3 regions of the Bifidobacterium pseudocatenulatum DSM 20438 genome follow, and region 2 is predicted to be linked to each of the others. Evidence: riboswitches for the same ligand, from Rfam matches in the RefSeq annotation. Region 2 holds a riboswitch; each other region holds the start of a gene.
The links. A riboswitch is a leader RNA that binds a small molecule or an ion and turns the genes downstream of it on or off. The one in region 2 is predicted to bind thiamine pyrophosphate.

Region 1: another riboswitch for thiamine pyrophosphate. It lies ahead of thiC (phosphomethylpyrimidine synthase ThiC); the one in region 2 lies ahead of BBPC_RS05405 (ECF transporter S component).
Region 3: another riboswitch for thiamine pyrophosphate. It lies ahead of BBPC_RS06655 (hydroxyethylthiazole kinase); the one in region 2 lies ahead of BBPC_RS05405 (ECF transporter S component).

What each region holds. Positions count from the first base shown of each region.
Region 1 is NZ_AP012330.1:1,073,009-1,079,363, forward strand. Features, by position in the region: gene BBPC_RS04415 (LysR family transcriptional regulator) at 1-675, opposite strand, end outside; gene thiC (phosphomethylpyrimidine synthase ThiC) at 1,006-3,648, opposite strand; TPP riboswitch at 3,849-3,951, opposite strand; gene BBPC_RS04425 (GNAT family N-acetyltransferase) at 4,144-4,689, shown strand; gene BBPC_RS04430 (low molecular weight phosphatase family protein) at 4,763-5,113, opposite strand; gene BBPC_RS04435 (5-methyltetrahydropteroyltriglutamate--homocysteine S-methyltransferase) at 5,283-6,355, opposite strand, start outside.
Region 2 is NZ_AP012330.1:1,279,793-1,286,147, forward strand. Features, by position in the region: gene BBPC_RS05400 (ABC transporter ATP-binding protein) at 1-1,207, opposite strand, end outside; gene BBPC_RS05405 (ECF transporter S component) at 1,303-1,917, opposite strand; TPP riboswitch at 1,948-2,050, opposite strand; gene BBPC_RS05410 (Mrp/NBP35 family ATP-binding protein) at 2,201-3,322, opposite strand; gene ligA (NAD-dependent DNA ligase LigA) at 3,416-6,091, opposite strand; gene BBPC_RS05420 (tetratricopeptide repeat protein) at 6,217-6,355, opposite strand, start outside.
Region 3 is NZ_AP012330.1:1,582,508-1,588,862, reverse strand. Features, by position in the region: gene BBPC_RS06670 (thiamine-binding protein) at 1-226, opposite strand, end outside; gene thiD (bifunctional hydroxymethylpyrimidine kinase/phosphomethylpyrimidine kinase) at 294-1,136, opposite strand; partial or broken gene BBPC_RS06660 (thiamine phosphate synthase) at 1,211-1,957, opposite strand; gene BBPC_RS06655 (hydroxyethylthiazole kinase) at 2,087-2,956, opposite strand; TPP riboswitch at 2,947-3,055, opposite strand; gene BBPC_RS06650 (hypothetical protein) at 3,146-4,960, opposite strand; gene BBPC_RS09380 (type IV pilus twitching motility protein PilT) at 4,996-6,355, opposite strand, start outside.

The DNA.
Region 1 (6,355 bases), 210 kb from region 2:
CTGCTTGGGGGAGTATTCCGGCCAGACCGCCTCTTCGGCGAAGAAGAAGCTGCCCTCCTCGCCCTGCTCGTACTGGATGAACGGGAACGGCTTCAAGTCGTCCATCGTGACTTTCTTCTTGCCGGCCAGTGGATTGTTGCGTGAAATGAACACATGCAACGGAGCACGGAACAGTGGATGGAATTCCAAATGCTTTTCGCGCAACATCTTGCCAATCACGTCTTTGTTGAAATCGGACAGGTAGATGATGCCGATTTCGGAAAGCATGTTCGCCACTTGGTTGATGATGTCTTTGGTGCGCGTCTCACGAATGGTGAACTCGTATTCGTCGGATTTGATGGAGTTGATCATTTCCACGAACGCTTCGACGGCGAACATGTAATGCTGTGTGGACACGGAGCACAGCTGCTTGCGTGGCTTCGCGTTCTTGTAACGTTCTTCGAGCAGCGACGCCTGATCGAGCACCTGGCGCGCGTAGGTGAGGAATTCCGCTCCGTCCACGGTCAAGGCGATGCCTTGCGACGAGCGGGTGAAGATCTCGATGCCAAGCTCGTTCTCGAGTTCCTTCACAGACGAGCTCAACGCGGGCTGTGACACGTACAGCTCGTGCGAGGCTTCGTTCATGGAACCGCATTCCACGATTTTCACAATATATTTCAGCTGAAGAAGAGTCATAAATTCAGGTTAGAGCCATGTACTGACCGTGGGGGAGTGCTTATACCCTCTTGTCTGGATAGTGGACTGCCGATCGCGCAGATCAAGGACGTGAAAAAACCAATTGCAGCTTGACGAGGATCGCACACAGTTGGAAACCCCACAAACCGTGCTCGACAAAACCGGTCAGGTGTTCGCCCAATGGGAGCGGACCGGCTTGACGGGTCAGGCCTACAAGCAAAAGAGTTGTCCCTATCGGAGTGCTCCATATCGGCATAAGCGACAAAAAGGGATTGCCCGGCTTTCTACACACCAGACAATCCCGTTCGTCACAACCTACTACAGTTCGGTCTACTGGTACAGATGGCCGCCCTGCTCGCGGAAGCGCTCGCTCATCTCTTGCATGCCGGCAGCGATGGTTTGCGCGTCGGCGACGAGCTTCTCCTGTGCTTCGGCATTACCGAATTTTTTGCGGATGTTTTGGCTGATGGCCATGGAGCAGAACTTCGGACCGCACATCGAACAGAAATGCGCCATCTTCGCAGGCTCGGCCGGCAAAGTATCATCATGGAACGCGATGGCGGTGTCCGGATCGTAGCTCAGGTTGAACTGGTCAAGCCAACGGAATTCGAAACGTGCCTTGCTCATGGCATTGTCGCGGTCGATGGCATGCGGATGATGCTTGGCGATATCAGCCGCATGGCAGGCGATCTTGTATGCGATCACACCTTGCTTCACATCGTCCTTATTTGGCAGCCCAAGATGTTCCTTCGGCGTCACATAACACAGCATGGCAGTGCCATAGCGGGCGATTTCCACACCGCCGATCGCCGACGTGATGTGGTCGTAGCCGGGAGCGGTGTCGGTGGTGAGCGGTCCAAGCGTATAGAACGGCGCGTCCTTGCAGATCGCCTTTTCCATCTCGATGTTCATGCGCACGGTGTCGAACGGAATATGGCCGGGTCCTTCGATCATCACCTGCACGTCGTGTTCCCATGCGCGCTGCGTAAGCTCGCCCAAAGTCATCAGTTCGGCGAACTGTGCCGCATCGTTCGCATCGGCAAGCGATCCCGGACGAAGTCCATCACCCAGTGAGAATGCGACATCGTACTTGGCGAAGATCTCACACAACTCATCGAAATGCGTATACAGGAAGCTTTCCTGATGATGCTGCAAACACCATTCGGCCATGATCGAACCGCCACGCGAAACGATGCCCGTCATACGATTCGCCGTCAACGGCACGAAACGCAGCAGCACACCGGCGTGAATCGTCATGTAATCCACGCCTTGCTCGCACTGTTCGATCACTGTGTCGCGGAACAGTTCCCAGCTGAGCTTGGACGCATCATCCTCCACCTTTTCGAGCGCCTGATACATTGGCACGGTGCCGATCGGCACGGGGGAGTTGCGCAGAATCCATTCACGAGTGGTGTGAATGTCGTTGCCGGTAGACAGATCCATCACAGTGTCGGCACCCCACTTGGTGGCCCACGTGAGCTTCTCCACCTCCTCGTCAATAGACGAAGTGACCGCCGAATTGCCCATATTGGCGTTGAGCTTGGTGAGGAACTTCGAGCCGATGATCATGGGTTCAGCTTCGGGATGGTTGATATTGCAAGGCATGACCGCACGCCCTGCGGCCAGTTCGCTGCGTACCAATTCCACGCTGCAATGCTCGCGCTCCGCCACATAGCGCATTTCCGGCGTGATGATGTTGTGGCGCGCGTACCACATTTGCGTCACCGGATGATCCTTGGCCTTCATCGGCTTATGCTGGCGACCACGCCATTCCTTGGAAGCCTTGCCACGTTTGATGGCGCGTTTGCCGTCATCTTCCAAATTGCGGCGACGTCCTTCATATTCTTCGACGTCTCCACGGTCAAGAATCCAGTCCAAACGTAGGGGAGCGAGACCCTCCTTCGGATCGCATTTCGGACCTTCGGTGTTGTAATCCTTGAATGGTGCGTTCGGTCCGACGCCAGGAGTGTCAGACAGTTTGATTTCAGTGTACGGCACTTGCAGATCGTAGGAACCGAATTCGTTTTCGAAATGCACCGGCGTGGTTTTGCGAATATGTGCTTTGTCTCGCTGCTTGGAATCGCGTGCGGCAATGTCGACGCGCTGTTGCTTGGCAAGCTTGGAGGCGGCCTTGGCTTCCTTCGCATTGGTGAACTTCTTTTCGCCGGATGCGCCGTCGGCTGTGTTGTCAGTGTTGATTTCCGCTGTTTTCTGGGCTTTCACGCGCGGCGCGTACCCGTGCTTCGTGTCGCCACGTACGGCTTTCCAGCGCGCTACCATATTGCGGGTTGCAGCTTCCGGATCATCGGCTCCTGCAATCGCGGACACCACGAACCAGCCTGCCGCCTTTGAATGCGCCAGCATCTCCATATCATCTGCGGTCACGCCACCGCCTACCACTACCGGAAAACCACTGGCTGAACAAATGGTGTTGATCTGCTCTTCGTCAAGCGTGCGACCGGAACCGTCATTGCCGCCTACGGACGCTTCCGGCTTGGTGACGGAAACATGCAGTGGTGCCGCACCGATATAGTCGATGCAGCCGTCGGGCAATTCGTTGATGAGTTTGACCAGGCTTTCCGTTTCGGCGGACAAGCCCACGATGGCATCTTCGCCAAGCAGTGCACGGGCTTCGCGCGGTTCCATATCGGTCTGTCCGATGTGCACGCCGTCAACCTTGATGCCTTTGCTGCGGGCCTGCCAGACCACGTCCACACGGTCGTCGATCACGAATGCCACGGAATCCGACTTATTGTTGTCTTCGATGATTTGCGCGATATCACGCGCCATGTCGGTGAGATCCTTCGCGTCAGCGTCTTTGACGCGCAGTTGGATGAAGCTTGCGCCCCCGCGCAATGCGTCATCGATGACGTCGGTGATCGGTCGGCCTTTGCAATCCTGTGGTCCTACCACAAAATAGGCGCTCAGGTCGAAGCTGTCTCGCATCGACGCATATGGATAATTGCTCATGATTCCCCCTTGATTATGCTGTTTTGGGTTGGGAAAACTTGATTTCGCAGGCAATGGGTATGCTGACGCGCCCGTATGCTCGGTTATACGGGATAGAAAATGGAATTACGATTGATGATTGCGCGATGCAGACTGTTTGGTCGACGCATCTGCTGCGCAGACTTTTACGGATGCCAATTGACGCTGGCAATGCGTGTGCGCTACGACACTCATTCTTCGCTCCCTACGTTGGTGCTAACCAACAGGTTCAAAGGGTCAGGCATTCGCCTATCTCAGCTCCGTTGGGGAGCCCCCCTGCTTTACGTGTTGGCTATGAATCTACGCCCTGCACTGGACGTAACTTTCATCGAAGCCCACAGGAGAGTTAGGCCAGCCGTCACTTTCGCATGTATCGCCTCCATCCGCGTCACGCCTCCGCCGCGCAACTCACAGCAAACTCTCCTTGCAGGCTAATCTATACTTCAGTTCAATGCATTGCGTGTGAAAGAGGTCGACTACATGTTGGAAACGGAACGGCTGACATTGAGGGCTTGGGCGGAAACAGATGCGGAAAGCTTGTACTCCTATGCGAAAGATCCGGATATCGGGCCTATCGCGGGCTGGCCCGCACACCGATCGAAAGAAGAAAGTCTCAATACGATTCGTCATGTGCTCAATGGCAAGGAATGCTACGCGATTTGCGAGCGCGGCAGCAATAACCCCATTGGTTCGATTGAGTTAAAGCTTAATGGTCATACGGATATGACGGATCGTGATGATGAGTGTGAGTTGGGTTACTGGCTGGGCAAGCCTTTCTGGGGGAGGGGTTATATGCCGGAGGCAGCCAAGGAGGTTATCCGTCATGGTTTTGTTGATCTTGGTATGAGTGCGATTTGGTGCGGCTATTATGACGGCAATCTGAAGTCGAAGCGGGTGCAGGAGAAGGTTGGTTTTGTCTATCATCACACGTGTGATGAGGTACCGGTGCCTCTTATGCACGAGGTGCGTGTCGGGCACGTGAATGTTCTTACCAAATCACGCTGGCAAAATTTAGCTGCCTGCTGATTGTGCTAGAAGCTAACCTAGAATGCTTTGGAAGGGTCTTGGTGGGCTTCGAACGGATGCTGGTCAAGACCCTTTAGAGCTTCATGATGTTTTCCTCGATGCGACGGATGACGTCAATGAAAGCTTCATCGTTGTGCCCGGTTGGATCTGGCAGATTCCAATTATCGTCGAAAGCCTTGCCGATATAGGGACATCCCACGTCGCAGCCCATGGAGATCGCGGTGTCAGGTTTTGGAATATCCGAAATCAGCTTGGAGTATTGCGTTTTCTCCATGTCGATGCCGTAAAGCTCTTTCATGAGTCGTACGGCATCCTGATTGATCTGCGGCTTGGTTTCCACACCTGCGGAATAAAAATCACAATCGGTTCCGCGTAGATGCTTTCCCAACGCTTCGGCAATCTGGCTGCGGCATGAATTATGCATGCAAATAAAAGCCACTTTTCTCATAGCTTTCCCTGTCTGCGATGTTATGATTTCACGATTGCTGTCCCGTATTATACGTTTCGCCCAATGCTCCGCGTTCACATCATCGAATAACACAATGCCCGGTACGACCATGTCATAAGCTGGTCGTACCGGGCATTGGCTTGGATTATTCGCCCCAGACTTCTTCGGCGATGGACCTTACGAGTGCGATCTTGGCCCACTGCTGCTCCTCAGTGAGCTTGTTGCCTTCCTCAGTGGAGGCAAAACCGCACTGGGTGGACAGGCACAAGCGGTCGAGCGGCACATACTGGGCCGCTTCGGAGATGCGAGCCTTAATCACTTCCGGATCTTCAAGTTCCGGTCTCTTGGAGGTGACGAGGCCAAGCACAACCTGTTTATCGCCGGAAACCTCAGCCAGTGGCGCGAAGTCACCGGAACGGTCGTCGTCGAACTCCAGATAGTAGGCGTCCACGTTCTCTTCGCCGAACAGCTTGGCTGCGACCGGAGCATAACCGCCGGACGACAGCCACGTGGAATGGAAATTACCACGGCAGATATGGGTGTTGATCACCAAATCATCAGGCTGGTCTGCGATCACTGCGTTGATCACGTCAAGATTCTCCTGCTGCAGGCGGGCCGCATCCTCATCGCTCCAGCCGAGACGCTCACGCACGCTCTTGTCGCACAGGCGAGTCCAAGTGCAGTCATCGAACTGCACGTTACGGCAGCCGGCGGCATACAGGTCGGCAATGACCTGACGGTATGCGGCCACGATATCCGCGGTCAGCTCGTCGTCATCTTTGTAGAACTCGTCGTACGGGTAGGCGTTCTTGTTGCCGGTAAGCACGAAACGGGTCTGCGCTGGGGAAGGCATGGTCTGGCGAGCAACGGTATTGTCATCTTCAAACTGCCTGACGAACTTGAAATGCTCCACGAACGGATGATCGTGTCCGTCGAGCTTGCCGGTCACCGTGGCAGTGTCGGCGGGAGTGACCTCGTCATGGAAGGCAACGCGATGGGCGGCTGCGACATGGTCCACGCCGTTGAAGCCCCACATGAAATCGAAATGCCACCAGCCGCGACGGAATTCACCATCGGTGATGACATGCAGGCCGGCGGCCTTCTGCTTGGCAACCAGATCAGTGATCAGCCTGTCTTCGACAGCTTTCAATTCAGCGGCATCAATAATACCTGCAGCATAATCTGCACGAGCCTGCTTGAGTTCGTCCGGACGCAGAT
Region 2 (6,355 bases):
CGTAGGCCTCGTCATCGGTTTTCCCCATGGATTTAGGACCGACTGCCACTTCGTCGCGCACGCTGGACGTGACGAACTGGTGTTCCGGCTCTTGGAACACCATGCCGATTCGCCCAAGAAGATCCCTGCTTTTCCATGTGAAGACGTTGTTCTCCCTATGTGCGGGAACCATGCTTTCATCCATACTTACCCGACCGGAAATCGGCTTGAGCAAGCCAGCCAAAGTCAAAGCGAGCGTGGATTTTCCCACGCCGTTTTTGCCGGTCAGGGCGGTAATCTCGCCGGCATGGAACGCGAGGTTCACACGCTCGCCAAGAGCGAATTCACGTCCGAAGCTGAGATCCTCGGTTCGCAGAACAACATTTCCCGACGATTGATTGGATTCGGGAATATGGCTTTCGACGGTGCGCCCCGGAACCCAGGCACCACCTTTTGTCAATACCGGCGCCATGCTGCCAAACACTTCTTCCGGAGTGCCGTCGGCGATGACTCCGCTGACATGCGAATCGGATTCCGGCTTACCAAGCACAATGACACGATCCACCAAATCAAGCCATACGTCGATATGATGCTCCACCACCACCAAGGTTTCATGGGTTCGGTCAAGCACACCACGTACCGCATCATGCACTTCCTTGACGCCTTCCGGATCAAGGTTGGCGGTCGGCTCGTCAAGCAACAGCAGCCCGGGATGCATGGCGAGTACACCAGCCAAAGCCAGACGTTGACGCTGCCCGCCAGAAAGCCTGCGTGTGGAACGATCGAGTTTCATATAGCCAAGTCCAACAATGTCGAGTGATGAACGGACCCTGCTCCAAATCTCATTTTTTGGCAGATTCAGATTTTCACAACCAAAAGCAGTATCATCTCCCACACGTTCCAGAATCGTCTGCGCATCGGGATCCTGCAATACCAATCCTGAGCGCCCACGCGAATGACGGGCATCCGTTCCGTCAATCAGCAGCTCACCCTCGAGTTCGCCTTCATCATCACCGCCGAGCACGCCGGCAAGACCGGCCATCAACGTCGATTTTCCGGCACCGGAAGCGCCCAACAGCAACACGCGCTCCCCCGGCTGTATGGTGAAATCCACATGCCTTAACGCAAAATCCTTACGTGAGGCATGCCGCCATCCCCAATCGCGCGCGACCACCCCGGCTGCGGAAAACGGTTTTCCTGCATCAGTACCCATGAATCGTTCTTTCATTCCTTTTGCATTTGACATTCGCAAGGCGAACACGCATCAAAGAAGTCCCGTATCCACTCACCGTGAATGCGATACGGGACTTCACAAACGAATCGTCAGACCAGTTCCTGCGTGCGGCCGGATTCGAAACGGTCAAGCACGCCGGTTTTGGCGATGGCCACCTGTAGGAAATACATCACCATCCCGGCGAGCACTGCACCGGAAATGATGGAGGTGCCTAGGTAGATACTGGCACGCACCGTGCTCCAGGCCGGGTTGGTGATCCAGTAGTACAGACCGCAGCCTATACCTGCGAAGGCGCCGGCAATGGTGGTGGACAGCAGGTCCCACTTCCTGTAGGCAAAGACTGCGAAGCCGATTTCCGCGCCAAAGCCCTGCATGATGCCGACGATCAGTGAGCCGCCGACACCCCACTGGTTGCCCATGGTGAGCTCAAGCGCGGCGGCAAGGGTTTCCGCGAACAACGCGGCACCAGGTTTGCGCACGATAATGGCCGCCAAAGGACCTGCGAACAGCCAAAAGGCGTTAAGCAATCCTTCAAAACCAGGGGTCACCGCTCCGAAGAGAGCCAGTGGTGCGGTACAGACAATGTCCCAGCCCCAGAAGATCACACCGGACGCAACGGCAATGATGGCAGCCACGACAATATCGACTACACGCCACTTGTTGTTGTGCTTGCGCACTACGGAAGACTGCTTTTCTTCAATCATAGGATATGTGCCTTTCTCTCTTTGACAAGGCACGGGAATGGAGAGACGTCCGTGCGCCGGCATTACCCGGTATACGTTCATACGGTCGAAGCGTTTGCTTCCTCTCAGCCATACGGCCCCCGTGTCTGCGCTTGATACTACACAAGGCACAAGATTTTCACAAGGGCCGTTTCATTTTCGCTTCGTTTCCGGTATGGAATACGCTCGGTTTTTTGCAATGGCCTGTCTTCGCGGGTTTCCCTCCCATACTGAATGCAGTACGGGAACACGGTTCCATAGAGTTTTACAGGGGCCTGCGCATCAACGATTCAGCTAGGTTCCTGAATGTCTCGCCAATATCGTCGGCACGTAATGAGCCATCCTCATTCAGCACGGCCGGACGTCCGGCCTCACCAGTCTCCCTCAATTCCGGTTCCAACGGAAGCTGAGCTAGCAAAGGAACGTCATAACCGAGGCTTTCGGTCAGCTGTTCCGACACGCGCGCGCCGCCGCCTTCGCCGAAAATCCGCAGACGTTCACCCTTGTGCTCGTAATAGCTCATGTTTTCCACAACACCACGCACTTTCATCGGCACCTGCAGCGTCACCAGGCCGGAGCGGACCGCGATGTCGGATGCGGATGGCTGCGGCGTGGTGACCACCACCAGTTCCGCGTTCGGCAAGGCCTGGGCCACGGAAATCGCCATATCGCCGGTGCCTGGAGCCAAGTCAAGCAGAAGCACGTCGGGCTCACCCCACCACACGTCTGAAAGGAACTGTTCGAGCGAACGCTGCAGTCTCGGCCCTCTCCAAAGGATCGCGCGATCGGCGCCCGCAAACATGCCGATGGAAATCAATTTCGTTCCCCAAGCGGTGACGGGCATGAGCATGCCATTCAGATTGGTGGGTTGCGCGTGCACGCCGAACAGTCGCGGCAGCGAGAATCCATAGATGTCGGCATCAATGGCAGCCGTATCATAACCGAGCGCCGCGAAAGTGGCGGCAAGATTCGCGGTGACGGACGATTTGCCGACACCGCCCTTGCCGGATGCTATGGCGAAAATACGGGTTTTGATGCCCGGCTTGTTGAAGGGATTCTGCTTGCGCTCGGCTTTGAGACCGGCAACGAGTTGGGTGAGCTTGTCTTGGCTCATAGATCCGACTTCGATGCGCGGCAGCAGCGTTGCATCCGGGTAGGATGCCACCGCTCCGTTGATCTGGTTGGTGATGGTCTGCGATAATGGGCAGCCTTCTACCGTCAGTTCGACCTCCACACGAACCTCATAGGTGTTCGCCTTACCTTCCACCGGTATCGCATCGATGGCTGCGATCATGCCCAGATCAGTCACAGATCGACCCAGTTCCGGGTCGATTACTTTGCTGAGTCGCTCATAGATGCGCGCTTCGATGGTGCGCTCGTCGGTCATGGTTCCTCCTTTAGCCGCGTACCAGACTAGCGTCTGGAGACGCGGCATGCCAGAGCTTTCTTGCGATTACGTTGCCAGTTTGACGTGCCGGTATCACACCGTTCCATTTTCCAGCAGTATTTTGAACTGGTCCTCGTTTAGCATGGGAACGCCTAATTCCTCTGCTTTGGCGGCTTTGGCACCGGCGTTTTCGCCAATGACCACCCAATCGGTTTTCTTGCTGACGGATCCTGAGGCTCTTCCACCGCGGGAGATAATCGCTTCTTTGGCGGAGTCACGCGAGAAGTCAATCAACGAACCGGTGACAACCACTGTTTTACCTTCAAGCGTCTGCGGTAGTGTACTGATTTCAACCTGCTCCGCACCGACTCCAGCAGCCTTCCATGCTTCCAACACCGTGCCGCGCCAATCGCCTGGTTCCTTGGCCGACGCGAACCACGTGACCACCGATTCCGCGATCTCCGGACCGATGCCGTCTATCTGTGACAGTTCGTCCACACTGGCGCGTTCGATGGCGTCAAGCGATCCGAACGTATTGGCGATAACACGTGCCGTAGGAGGACCAAGTCGCCTGATGGACAGGGCCACAAGCACACGCCATAAGTCGGCGTGACGTGCCTTGTCAATTTCGTCAAGCATTTTCCTTGTGTTTTCCGCGGGGCGTATATATACCGGCTGCACGCTGGATGCTCCGGAACGCGACACCTTGGTTTCCTCTCGGACCACCATAGCATCCTCAGGCACATCATATCCGGGATATTCCGCGGATCCATCGACTTCGTCCTTACGCTTTCTCGCCACTGTCGGAGTCGTCCAAAACGCCGGAACCTGATGCCACAGGCCTGATCCGCCGATACGTTTGCGCGTTTTTTTCGGTTTACCGTTCTTGCCGACGGTTTCATGAATTTCGATGATTGGCGCTTCTCGCCATACGCGAACATCCTGCAAATCGGAGGATGTCAGCGAGAACAGGCCGGCCTCGCTGGACAACACCGGCGTTTGCCGGGCCGGCAGCTCCAGCCCTTCCACCGGCTCGTACGGTTCTGGCTCCTGCCCCGGTGCCACCACGATTTCCGTGATGTCCGGCGCGTAGGTCGCCACCGAATCAGGGCGATCCTCTTCTGGATTCGTCAACGCGATGGCCGATTGGTCACCCAGATGTTCGATATCGAACGCCTTTCTGGACGCCAGGTTGATGATGCGTTCGGTTAACTGCGCCGGGCAGGACTCCACGTTCGGGCAGCGGATGTCCTTGTCCCCCTCTTTGGCTGGAGCGAGTTGTGCCCCACAGCTCGGGCACTGCGAAGGCATCACGAAACGGCGCAGCTGGTCTTCGTGCCCTTCCCTACGCTCCAACACTGGACCTACAAGTTCGGGAATCACATCGCCTGCCTTGCGTACCACAACGGTGTCGCCGATAAGCACGCCTTTACGTTCCACCTCGAACGGATTGTGCAAAGTGGTTCTCGACACCGTTGAACCCGCAACATATACGGGCTTCAGAATAGCCACCGGTGTCACGCGGCCGGTACGCCCCACTTGCACGGTGATGTCAAGCAACTCCGTGTTGACTTCCTCCGGCGGATACTTGTAGGCGATGGCCCAACGTGGCGCACGCGAGGTCGCGCCCAGCGACCGCTGCAACCCCAGATCGTCCACTTTCACGACGATGCCGTCGAGCGCATGCTCGATGTCACCGCGATGCTCGCCGTAATAATCGATCATGTCGAGAATCTGGCTGAATGTGGTGACCTCACGGTTATGTGGCGAAACGGGTATGCCCCACTTCTTATACAACCCATACGCTTCGGATTGGTTGTTGACCGCATCATGGTCGGCACCACGTTTGGCGCCCCACTGGAGCGTTCCAATGCCATGCGCATAGAAGCTCAGCCTTCTGGTGGCGGTGATGCGCGGATCCTTCTGCCGCAGGCTTCCGGCAGCCGCGTTACGTGGATTGGCGAAAGGCGCGCGCCCAGCATCCTCGTTTTCTTTGTTGAGCGTGTTGAAATCGTCCCATCGCATGAAGACCTCACCGCGGATCTCCACGAATTCGGGAATGTCTTCTTCCGGTCCCGCAAGATTCTGCGGAATGGTGGAGATGGTGCGCACATTGAGCGTGATATCCTCGCCGATCACGCCGTCACCTCTGGTCAGACCTTGCTCGAGCACGCCGTTACGGTAGATGAGGTTAAGCGCAAGACCGTCGATTTTCACTTCGCATGTCATCGGCAAAGGCTTCGTCTCAGGCCAATCAAGTCCCCGAATAACACCGTCGTACCATTCATGCAGTTCCTCAAGCGAAAAGACATCGTCAAGACTCATCATGCGAGACGGGTGGCGTACCGATGCGAAATCATTGGAGAAGGTGCCTCCGACACGATGCGTCGGCGATTGCGCGGAATCGAGGGATGGGAACTGGGCTTCCAACGCCTGCAGACAACGTATTCTCGCATCATAGGCGGCATCGGACGAGACCGGCGCGTCATCGATGTAGTATGCGATCTGGTCGGATTCCACCCACGCCGCCACACGCGCCCACAATCGAGCCGCGGCTTCAGCACTGATGGACGAGACATCAAGTCGGGTCAACCGCATGGCGTCGGCATCGGTTGGCTGCAATGCGGCGATCCAGCGTTCACTGCCCGGCGCATATGAGCTGACTCCCCCGTCGGGAACCACAGCGGTTGACGCGGAGCCCGTATCGCCGCCCATTTCAGAAGCGTCAAAATCCCATGCGAGTTGTTCGGAATCGTCATGCCTTGTCATTGTCATTGCCTTGTCACTGTCTTCAATGTTTTGCCGGTCAGAGCCGCCATGCACACATTATCGCACAAATGTTCGATTTACTGCATCGCCAACGTCTGTTTGGCGCACTGCGGAAAGCACGCCGTTCAGTTGTTCAACGACCTCAGGAACTGCATCTGCACCACGTCGGCACCGTCGCGCTCCTCGTCATCCATCCTTGAAGCGGCAACCGAAAGCGTACGTGCCGGCACGAACATGCCTTCATCCACACAGACCCGCGCGGCC
Region 3 (6,355 bases), 300 kb from region 2:
TGAGCACGTCGTCGATGTCGCCTTCGATGTTGGTGAACATGGCGTTGGTTTCACTCGGCAATCCGGATTGACGGATCACGTCGACCGCCTGCGCCACGTACGTGGACTTTTCAGGGCTTGCGCCGGCGGGGGAGATGGCGACTGCGGCAAGCGTGTTGATATACGGTTTGCCGGTTTCCGGGTTGATCGGCACTTCCTGCTTTTCCGCATTGCGATCAAGGGTCATGTTCGTTCCTTTCGTTGCGTTCCTATCGGCCTGATACGACTTGGATTGGCTGGTGCGGATTTGGCTGTCAGCGCCATTTCCAAGCGTGATCCATCGGTCCGGATCCGTGACCGAGGTCAAGCTGCGCCTCCAAGGCGCCCGTCAGATACAGTTTTGCACTATCGACGGCTTCCGGCAATGTCTCGCCAAGCGCCAGATGCGATGCGATCGCCGAAGACAGCGTGCATCCGGTGCCATGCGTGTTCGGATTATTGATACGACGCGCGCGGAACCAAGTGACTTTGCCGCTCGGTTCAACGAGCACATCGCTGGCATCCTGCGTGCCATGACCGCCTTTGACGAGCACCGCGCAGCCGAAATGGCCGGCGAGCATATGGCCTGCCGTCACCATGTCGTTCTCACTGGAGATGCTTTCGCCATTCTCGTAGTCGATCGCGTCGGCACCCTGTTCGACGGCCAGCTCGCACAGCGCCTGGGTCTCCGGCATATTCGGCGTGATGACGGTGGCCAGCGGGAACAGCTTGGAAGTCAGTGCCGCAATCGCGTCGCCTTCGATAAGCTTCGCACCGGATGTTGCCACCATCACCGGATCAAGCACAATATTCGTGGCATCATGCGCAATCAGACGGTCGGCGATCACGTTGATGAGCTCCACGCTCGACACCATGCCGATCTTCACCGCGACCGGCGGAATATCTTCAAATACTGCGTCGATTTGCGCGGCGAGCATTTCCGGAGGAGTGTTCGTGACCATGGTCACGCCTGTGGTGTTCTGCGCGGTCAGCGCCGCGATGGCGGTCATACCGAACACGCCATTGGCAAGCATGGTTTTCAAATCCGCCTGAATGCCGGCACCACCGGAGGAATCCGATCCCGCGATGCTCAATACCGGTGCCAAAGTGCTGGTCATGAATGACTCCTTACTTGCTTTTGCTTGCTTATGATGCGAAGTTCTGAAATATTCGTGATCCGTGATTGCTATTTGCGCAGTACGTGCCCATGCTTTGCATCACCGCGCACTGCCTTCCATCGCGAAACCATATTGCGGGTCGCCTCTTCCGGATCGCTTGCGCCGGCAATGGCCGACACCACAAACCAGCCGGCCGCCTTCGAATGTGCGAGCATCTCCATATCGTCGGCGGTCACTCCACCGCCGACCACAACCGGAAAATCACTCGCATCGCAGATCGCATTGATCTGCGCCTCGTCGAGCGTATGCCCGGAACCATCGTTGCCACCAACGGAAGCTTCCGGCTTGGTGGTGGACACGTGCAACGGGCCGGCCCCGATGTAGTCGATGCAGCCGGCAGGCAGCTCGTTGATCAGCTTCACCAGGCTTTCCGTTTCGGCAGACAAGCCCACAATGGCATCTTCCCCAAGCAACGCGCGGGCTTCCTGCGGTTCCAAGTCGGTTTGCCCAATATGCACGCCGTCAACTTTGATGCCCTTGTGACGTGCCTGCCAAACTACATCCACGCGATCGTCGATCACAAACGCCACGGAATCGGATTTGCCGTTGTTCTCGATAACCTGCGCGATATCGCGTGCCATGCTGGTGATGTCTTTCGCGTCGGTGTTCTTGGCTCGCAGCTGGATGAACGTTGCACCCCCGCGCAACGCATCCTCAATCACACCGGTAATAGTACGGCTCTTGCAATCCTGCGGGCCGACCACAAAGTAGGCGCTCATATCGAATGTATCGCGCATCGATGCATATGAATAATTGTTCATATAATCAACCCTTCTCGGTAAGTGATTCAGAAAACCTACAATGTGAACCGGCAATCGTCCATATTTTCCATATACGCAATTGCCGAACCCCGCATGATATGCCGAATACCATGCAGGGTTCGGCAAAGCCTAGTCGATGATGATTTCGGAAGCGGCGACTTCCTCGGCGGTGACGTTCCAAAGCGCGTCAAGCAGCGCCACTTGGAAAGATCCGGGACCGGACGATTTCGCTTCGGCGATTTCGGAAGCCCTGTTATACAGCAATGATGCCGAAATCGCGGCGACAAGCGGTTCGGCCACGGCCAGATACGTTGCGGTAACGCCGCCGAGCGAACAGCCGGCGCCGGTGATCTTCGTCATCATCGCGCTGCCGCCGGGCAAACGGAACACGCGCTCGCCGTCAGTCACCAGATCGACTGCTCCGGAAACGGCCACCGCGCCGGCTCCAACAGGGGAGTATTTCGCAAGATGACGAGCCACTCGTTTGGCCGCGTCAACGGCGGAATCGACTTCGTCGACGGCTTCCACGCCTGCCGGGCGAGTGCCGGGAACGGTGGAATCATGCTGTGCCAAACCCCACATCGCATCGAGCGCGATGATTTCGCTCGCATTGCCGCGCACAATGGTCGGCGGGTATGTGCGGAACGATTCGAGAATGGCGGTACGGGTTTTGCCGATGCCCGCGGCGACCGGATCAAGTACCCACGTCTTGCCGTTCTTGTGCAGTTTGTAGGCGATTTCCGGTAGCGCGTCCTTGAAGAACGGCAGGAGTGTGCCCACATTGATGTAGTTCGATCCGGCGATTTCCGCGGTGTCGATCACGTCGTCAGGCAGGAAGCTCATGGCTGCGGTGCCGCCGGCGGCCAGCTGCGCGTTGGCCACAAGATTCATCGTTACGAAATTGGTGAACGACTGTGCCAAAGGTGTGGTTTCGCGTACGTCGTTTACTGCCTGCGCAATCTGTTCACGCAATGCAGCTGCATATGAGTCATCGCCCATTGTCTGCTCCCTACGTTGGTCCTAACCAACAGGTTCAAAGGGTCAGGCATTTGCCTATCTCAGCTTCCGCTTTCGCCGGAAGCCCCCCTGCATGTACATAACATATCTAACCTATACAAAGGTGCTGACAGTGGCACGTTTTGCATAAACGAACAATCGACACGTTCCAGTTGGATGCCGGTCCACTTGTTATCTGCGCGTTGCGCCGTCGGGCCAGTCGATTCCAGGATCGGGCGAATGCAATACGTTCTCGTAAATGTCGTTGCGCACGTAAATTTCGCAGGCGCCTTCCGACCATGTGCTTTTCCAAGGTGTCTTGGTTTCGGCGATTTTGATTTTCGTGTAATGGTTTCTGTCGTAACCAAGGTCGGAGAAGAAAAATGGCTGATACAGAGTGTCGTAGAATTCGGGTTCGCCCCACGATTTCCATGTTTCGATGTCTTTCTTTCCCGCATAGGGGTCAACGCACCATTCCCACGACGAATAGCTTCGTCCCTTGTATGCATTGGCAAGAAGCGTATGGTCGAAGTAAGGGGCTGAATCGATAAGGGTGCTGCCGTACCAAGAAGTGTAGTCGATGCAGTCGGTGCCGCCGCAATATCCGCCTTTGTCGATGATTTTGTTGATTTCTGGATTGGAAGCGGTGTCGTTCTTGCTGACGCGTGTCCAGCCTGCCATCCAACGGTATTGCTCCAAATGGTTGGTTTTGATAAAAGACGCTACCGCCCGGGAAGACGAATAGTCGTACCGAATATCGCAAATACTGGCGCTTGCCGTCCAATACACGCTGACAAGCATGAAGATAAGACCGAGGATTTTGAAGAAACGGAGATACCGTTCCGTTTTCTTCGGTCCAAGAAGAGTCATAACACGGTTGTTGAGATTACGGATCCACTGAGGCCAATCGTTGGAATTGATTTTTTCGATATCGCAATCGATGGCGAGAATGGCGATGAAGAATCCCAAGATGATTCCCGCATGATGCATGGAAAGATGCGCGGTGAACGCAACGCTTATACCCAAGTATGTGGTGAGCAGCAATGATGCGGTTTTCCGGCGTAGGCAAATCTGAATAAGAAAACACCACATCAGGCATGACATTACGCACGGCATAAACAGCTCGCTTGGCGTGAGAGCGATGAACTGCATATTGCCATCCGACAGGGTTGAAGTGAACAACGTCTCGGAAGGCATTACCAGCCAGGTGTTGAATACGGAAACCCATGCGGGTGATGTTGTTGCAGTGCCATGTATGTCAAAGTCACCGTGGTATGTGCCGGGTGCGGGGAGTACGTTGAGGAGCAGTATAATGGCGAATACCAGTAGCAGAACAAGTCCCGCGAAACGCTGCTTGTTTTTTATAAGCGAGCGTTCGCCGCAGAGAAATTGAATCGTCCAATTCAAGGCAAGCATGCCGGCGATTGCCAATCCGTAAGAGCTCGTGGCGCATAGCAGCATCATGCTGAGTATGACTGGCCATGGCTTGGTGTTGCGGTTGTTCCAATTGATGGCTATGAGCAGCATTGCGGCGATCATAAGCGCATATGGTCTGGAAGTTACGCCATACTGGTAGCAAAGAAAATAGGAAAATGGCAGTATTACCTTTAGTAATTCTGGTAGTTTCGTTTTGAATTCCAAAAGCCAGATCATCAGCGCGGCGCACATAAGATTGAGGGATTTCAATCCTATTTCGTAAGGCATGCCAAGTTTGGCGGGAATGGCAAGCAGCATCCACCAAAGAGGTGGGTGTCCTTCGTAATGGGTGCGTACGGTAAGCAGTTCCTTCCATGAGCAATCACGTGCGATCAGCCAAGCTTGCGCCTCATCAAACCATGGTTCGTGAAAACACGACACGGTGACGGTCACTGTCACGTAGGCGATGAAGACAATGCAGTGCAGCCGTTGTTCGGCGAACCAGGTGAAGAGTCTTTTTCGAAGGTTCGTCACGCGGTTCGCCGAAACGTCGGGCTGGATGATGGTTGGTGTTTCTGCTGTGTTGCTCATGATAGGTGTAAAGATGGTGTATGGGTACGGCGAGGTTAGAAGGAGGAGCGGGCGCCGCAGAGTTTTTCGAATTCCTCGAGGACCTGCACCTTGGCAAGAGCGTCTTCGAAGGTGATGACGCCCTTGTTGACGAGTCTCGCCAGATCTTGGTCAAGCGTATGCATGCCTTCCTTTTCGCCGGATTGCAGCACGGTACGAATCTGATGCGCCTTGCCTCCGCGAATCAACGCGGCCACGGCCGGAGTGTTGATCATCACTTCGGTGGCAGGAGCGCGGCCATGCCCGCTGGCACGTGGAATCAGGGTTTGCACGACCACCGCGCGCAGAGTGGAGGCCACCTGCACGCGAATCTGCTGCTGCTGATTTTCCGGGTACACGTCGATCAGACGGTCCACGGTCGAACCGGCGTCCTGCGTGTGCAGGGTGGCGAACACCAAGTGGCCGGTTTCCACGGCGGTCAACGCGGTGGAAATGGTTTCGAGGTCTCGAAGCTCGCCCACTTCGATAATGTCGGGATCTTCACGAAGCGCGCGTTTAAGCGCTTCCGCGAAACTTTTGGTGTCGGTTCCCACTTCACGCTGGCTCATCACGCAACGCTTGTGTTGATGCACGAATTCGATCGGGTCTTCAATGGTGATGATATGGTCGGCGCGTTCGGCATTCGCTCTGTCGACAATCGCGGCGAGCGTGGTGGATTTGCCGGAGCCGGTCGGACCGCATACGAGCACGAGTCCACGCGGCAGTAACGCCAGATCGGCGATATGCGGGTCGAGACCAAGCTCCTGCGCGGTTTTGATTTCCGTGGGAATGGTTCGTAATGCCGCGCACACGCCCAAACGGTCGCGGTATACGTTGACGCGGAATCGCAGCAGATCGCCGATGGAGAATGAAATATCAAGTTCCAAATCGTCTTTGAACCGTTCCATCTCCAGCTCGTTGGTCATCACTTTGATGGCTTCATACGTGCGGTCCTTGTTCCACACGCTCAGCCCTTTGGCGGGGCGCAGCTTGCCATCCACGCGCAGCATTGGCGGATCGTTGACCACCAGATGAAGATCGGACGCGTTCAATTCCACCAGCTGGCATATGGCAGCCACGAATTCCGGATCCGCATCGGGATGTTCGGCATGCAATGTTTCTTTGACCTGGTGCGCTTTGATTCTGCGTTGTCCGGGAACAGCGTCCTCGTCGGAATCATTGGTTTCGGGCACTATGAAATCCACGATTAGCCTGTTGTTCATATTGGGTTGCGGTCTGGCAGCGGGCGTAGGCTGCGCAATATGGTTGATGGCGGAAGGCTGCATGGTCTGCGCGTTCTCCTCGTACGCCGCATAGTCGTCCGGCTGTTGCGCGAACGGCGTGCCGCCTGGAATGAATGATGGCGGATCGCCGTCG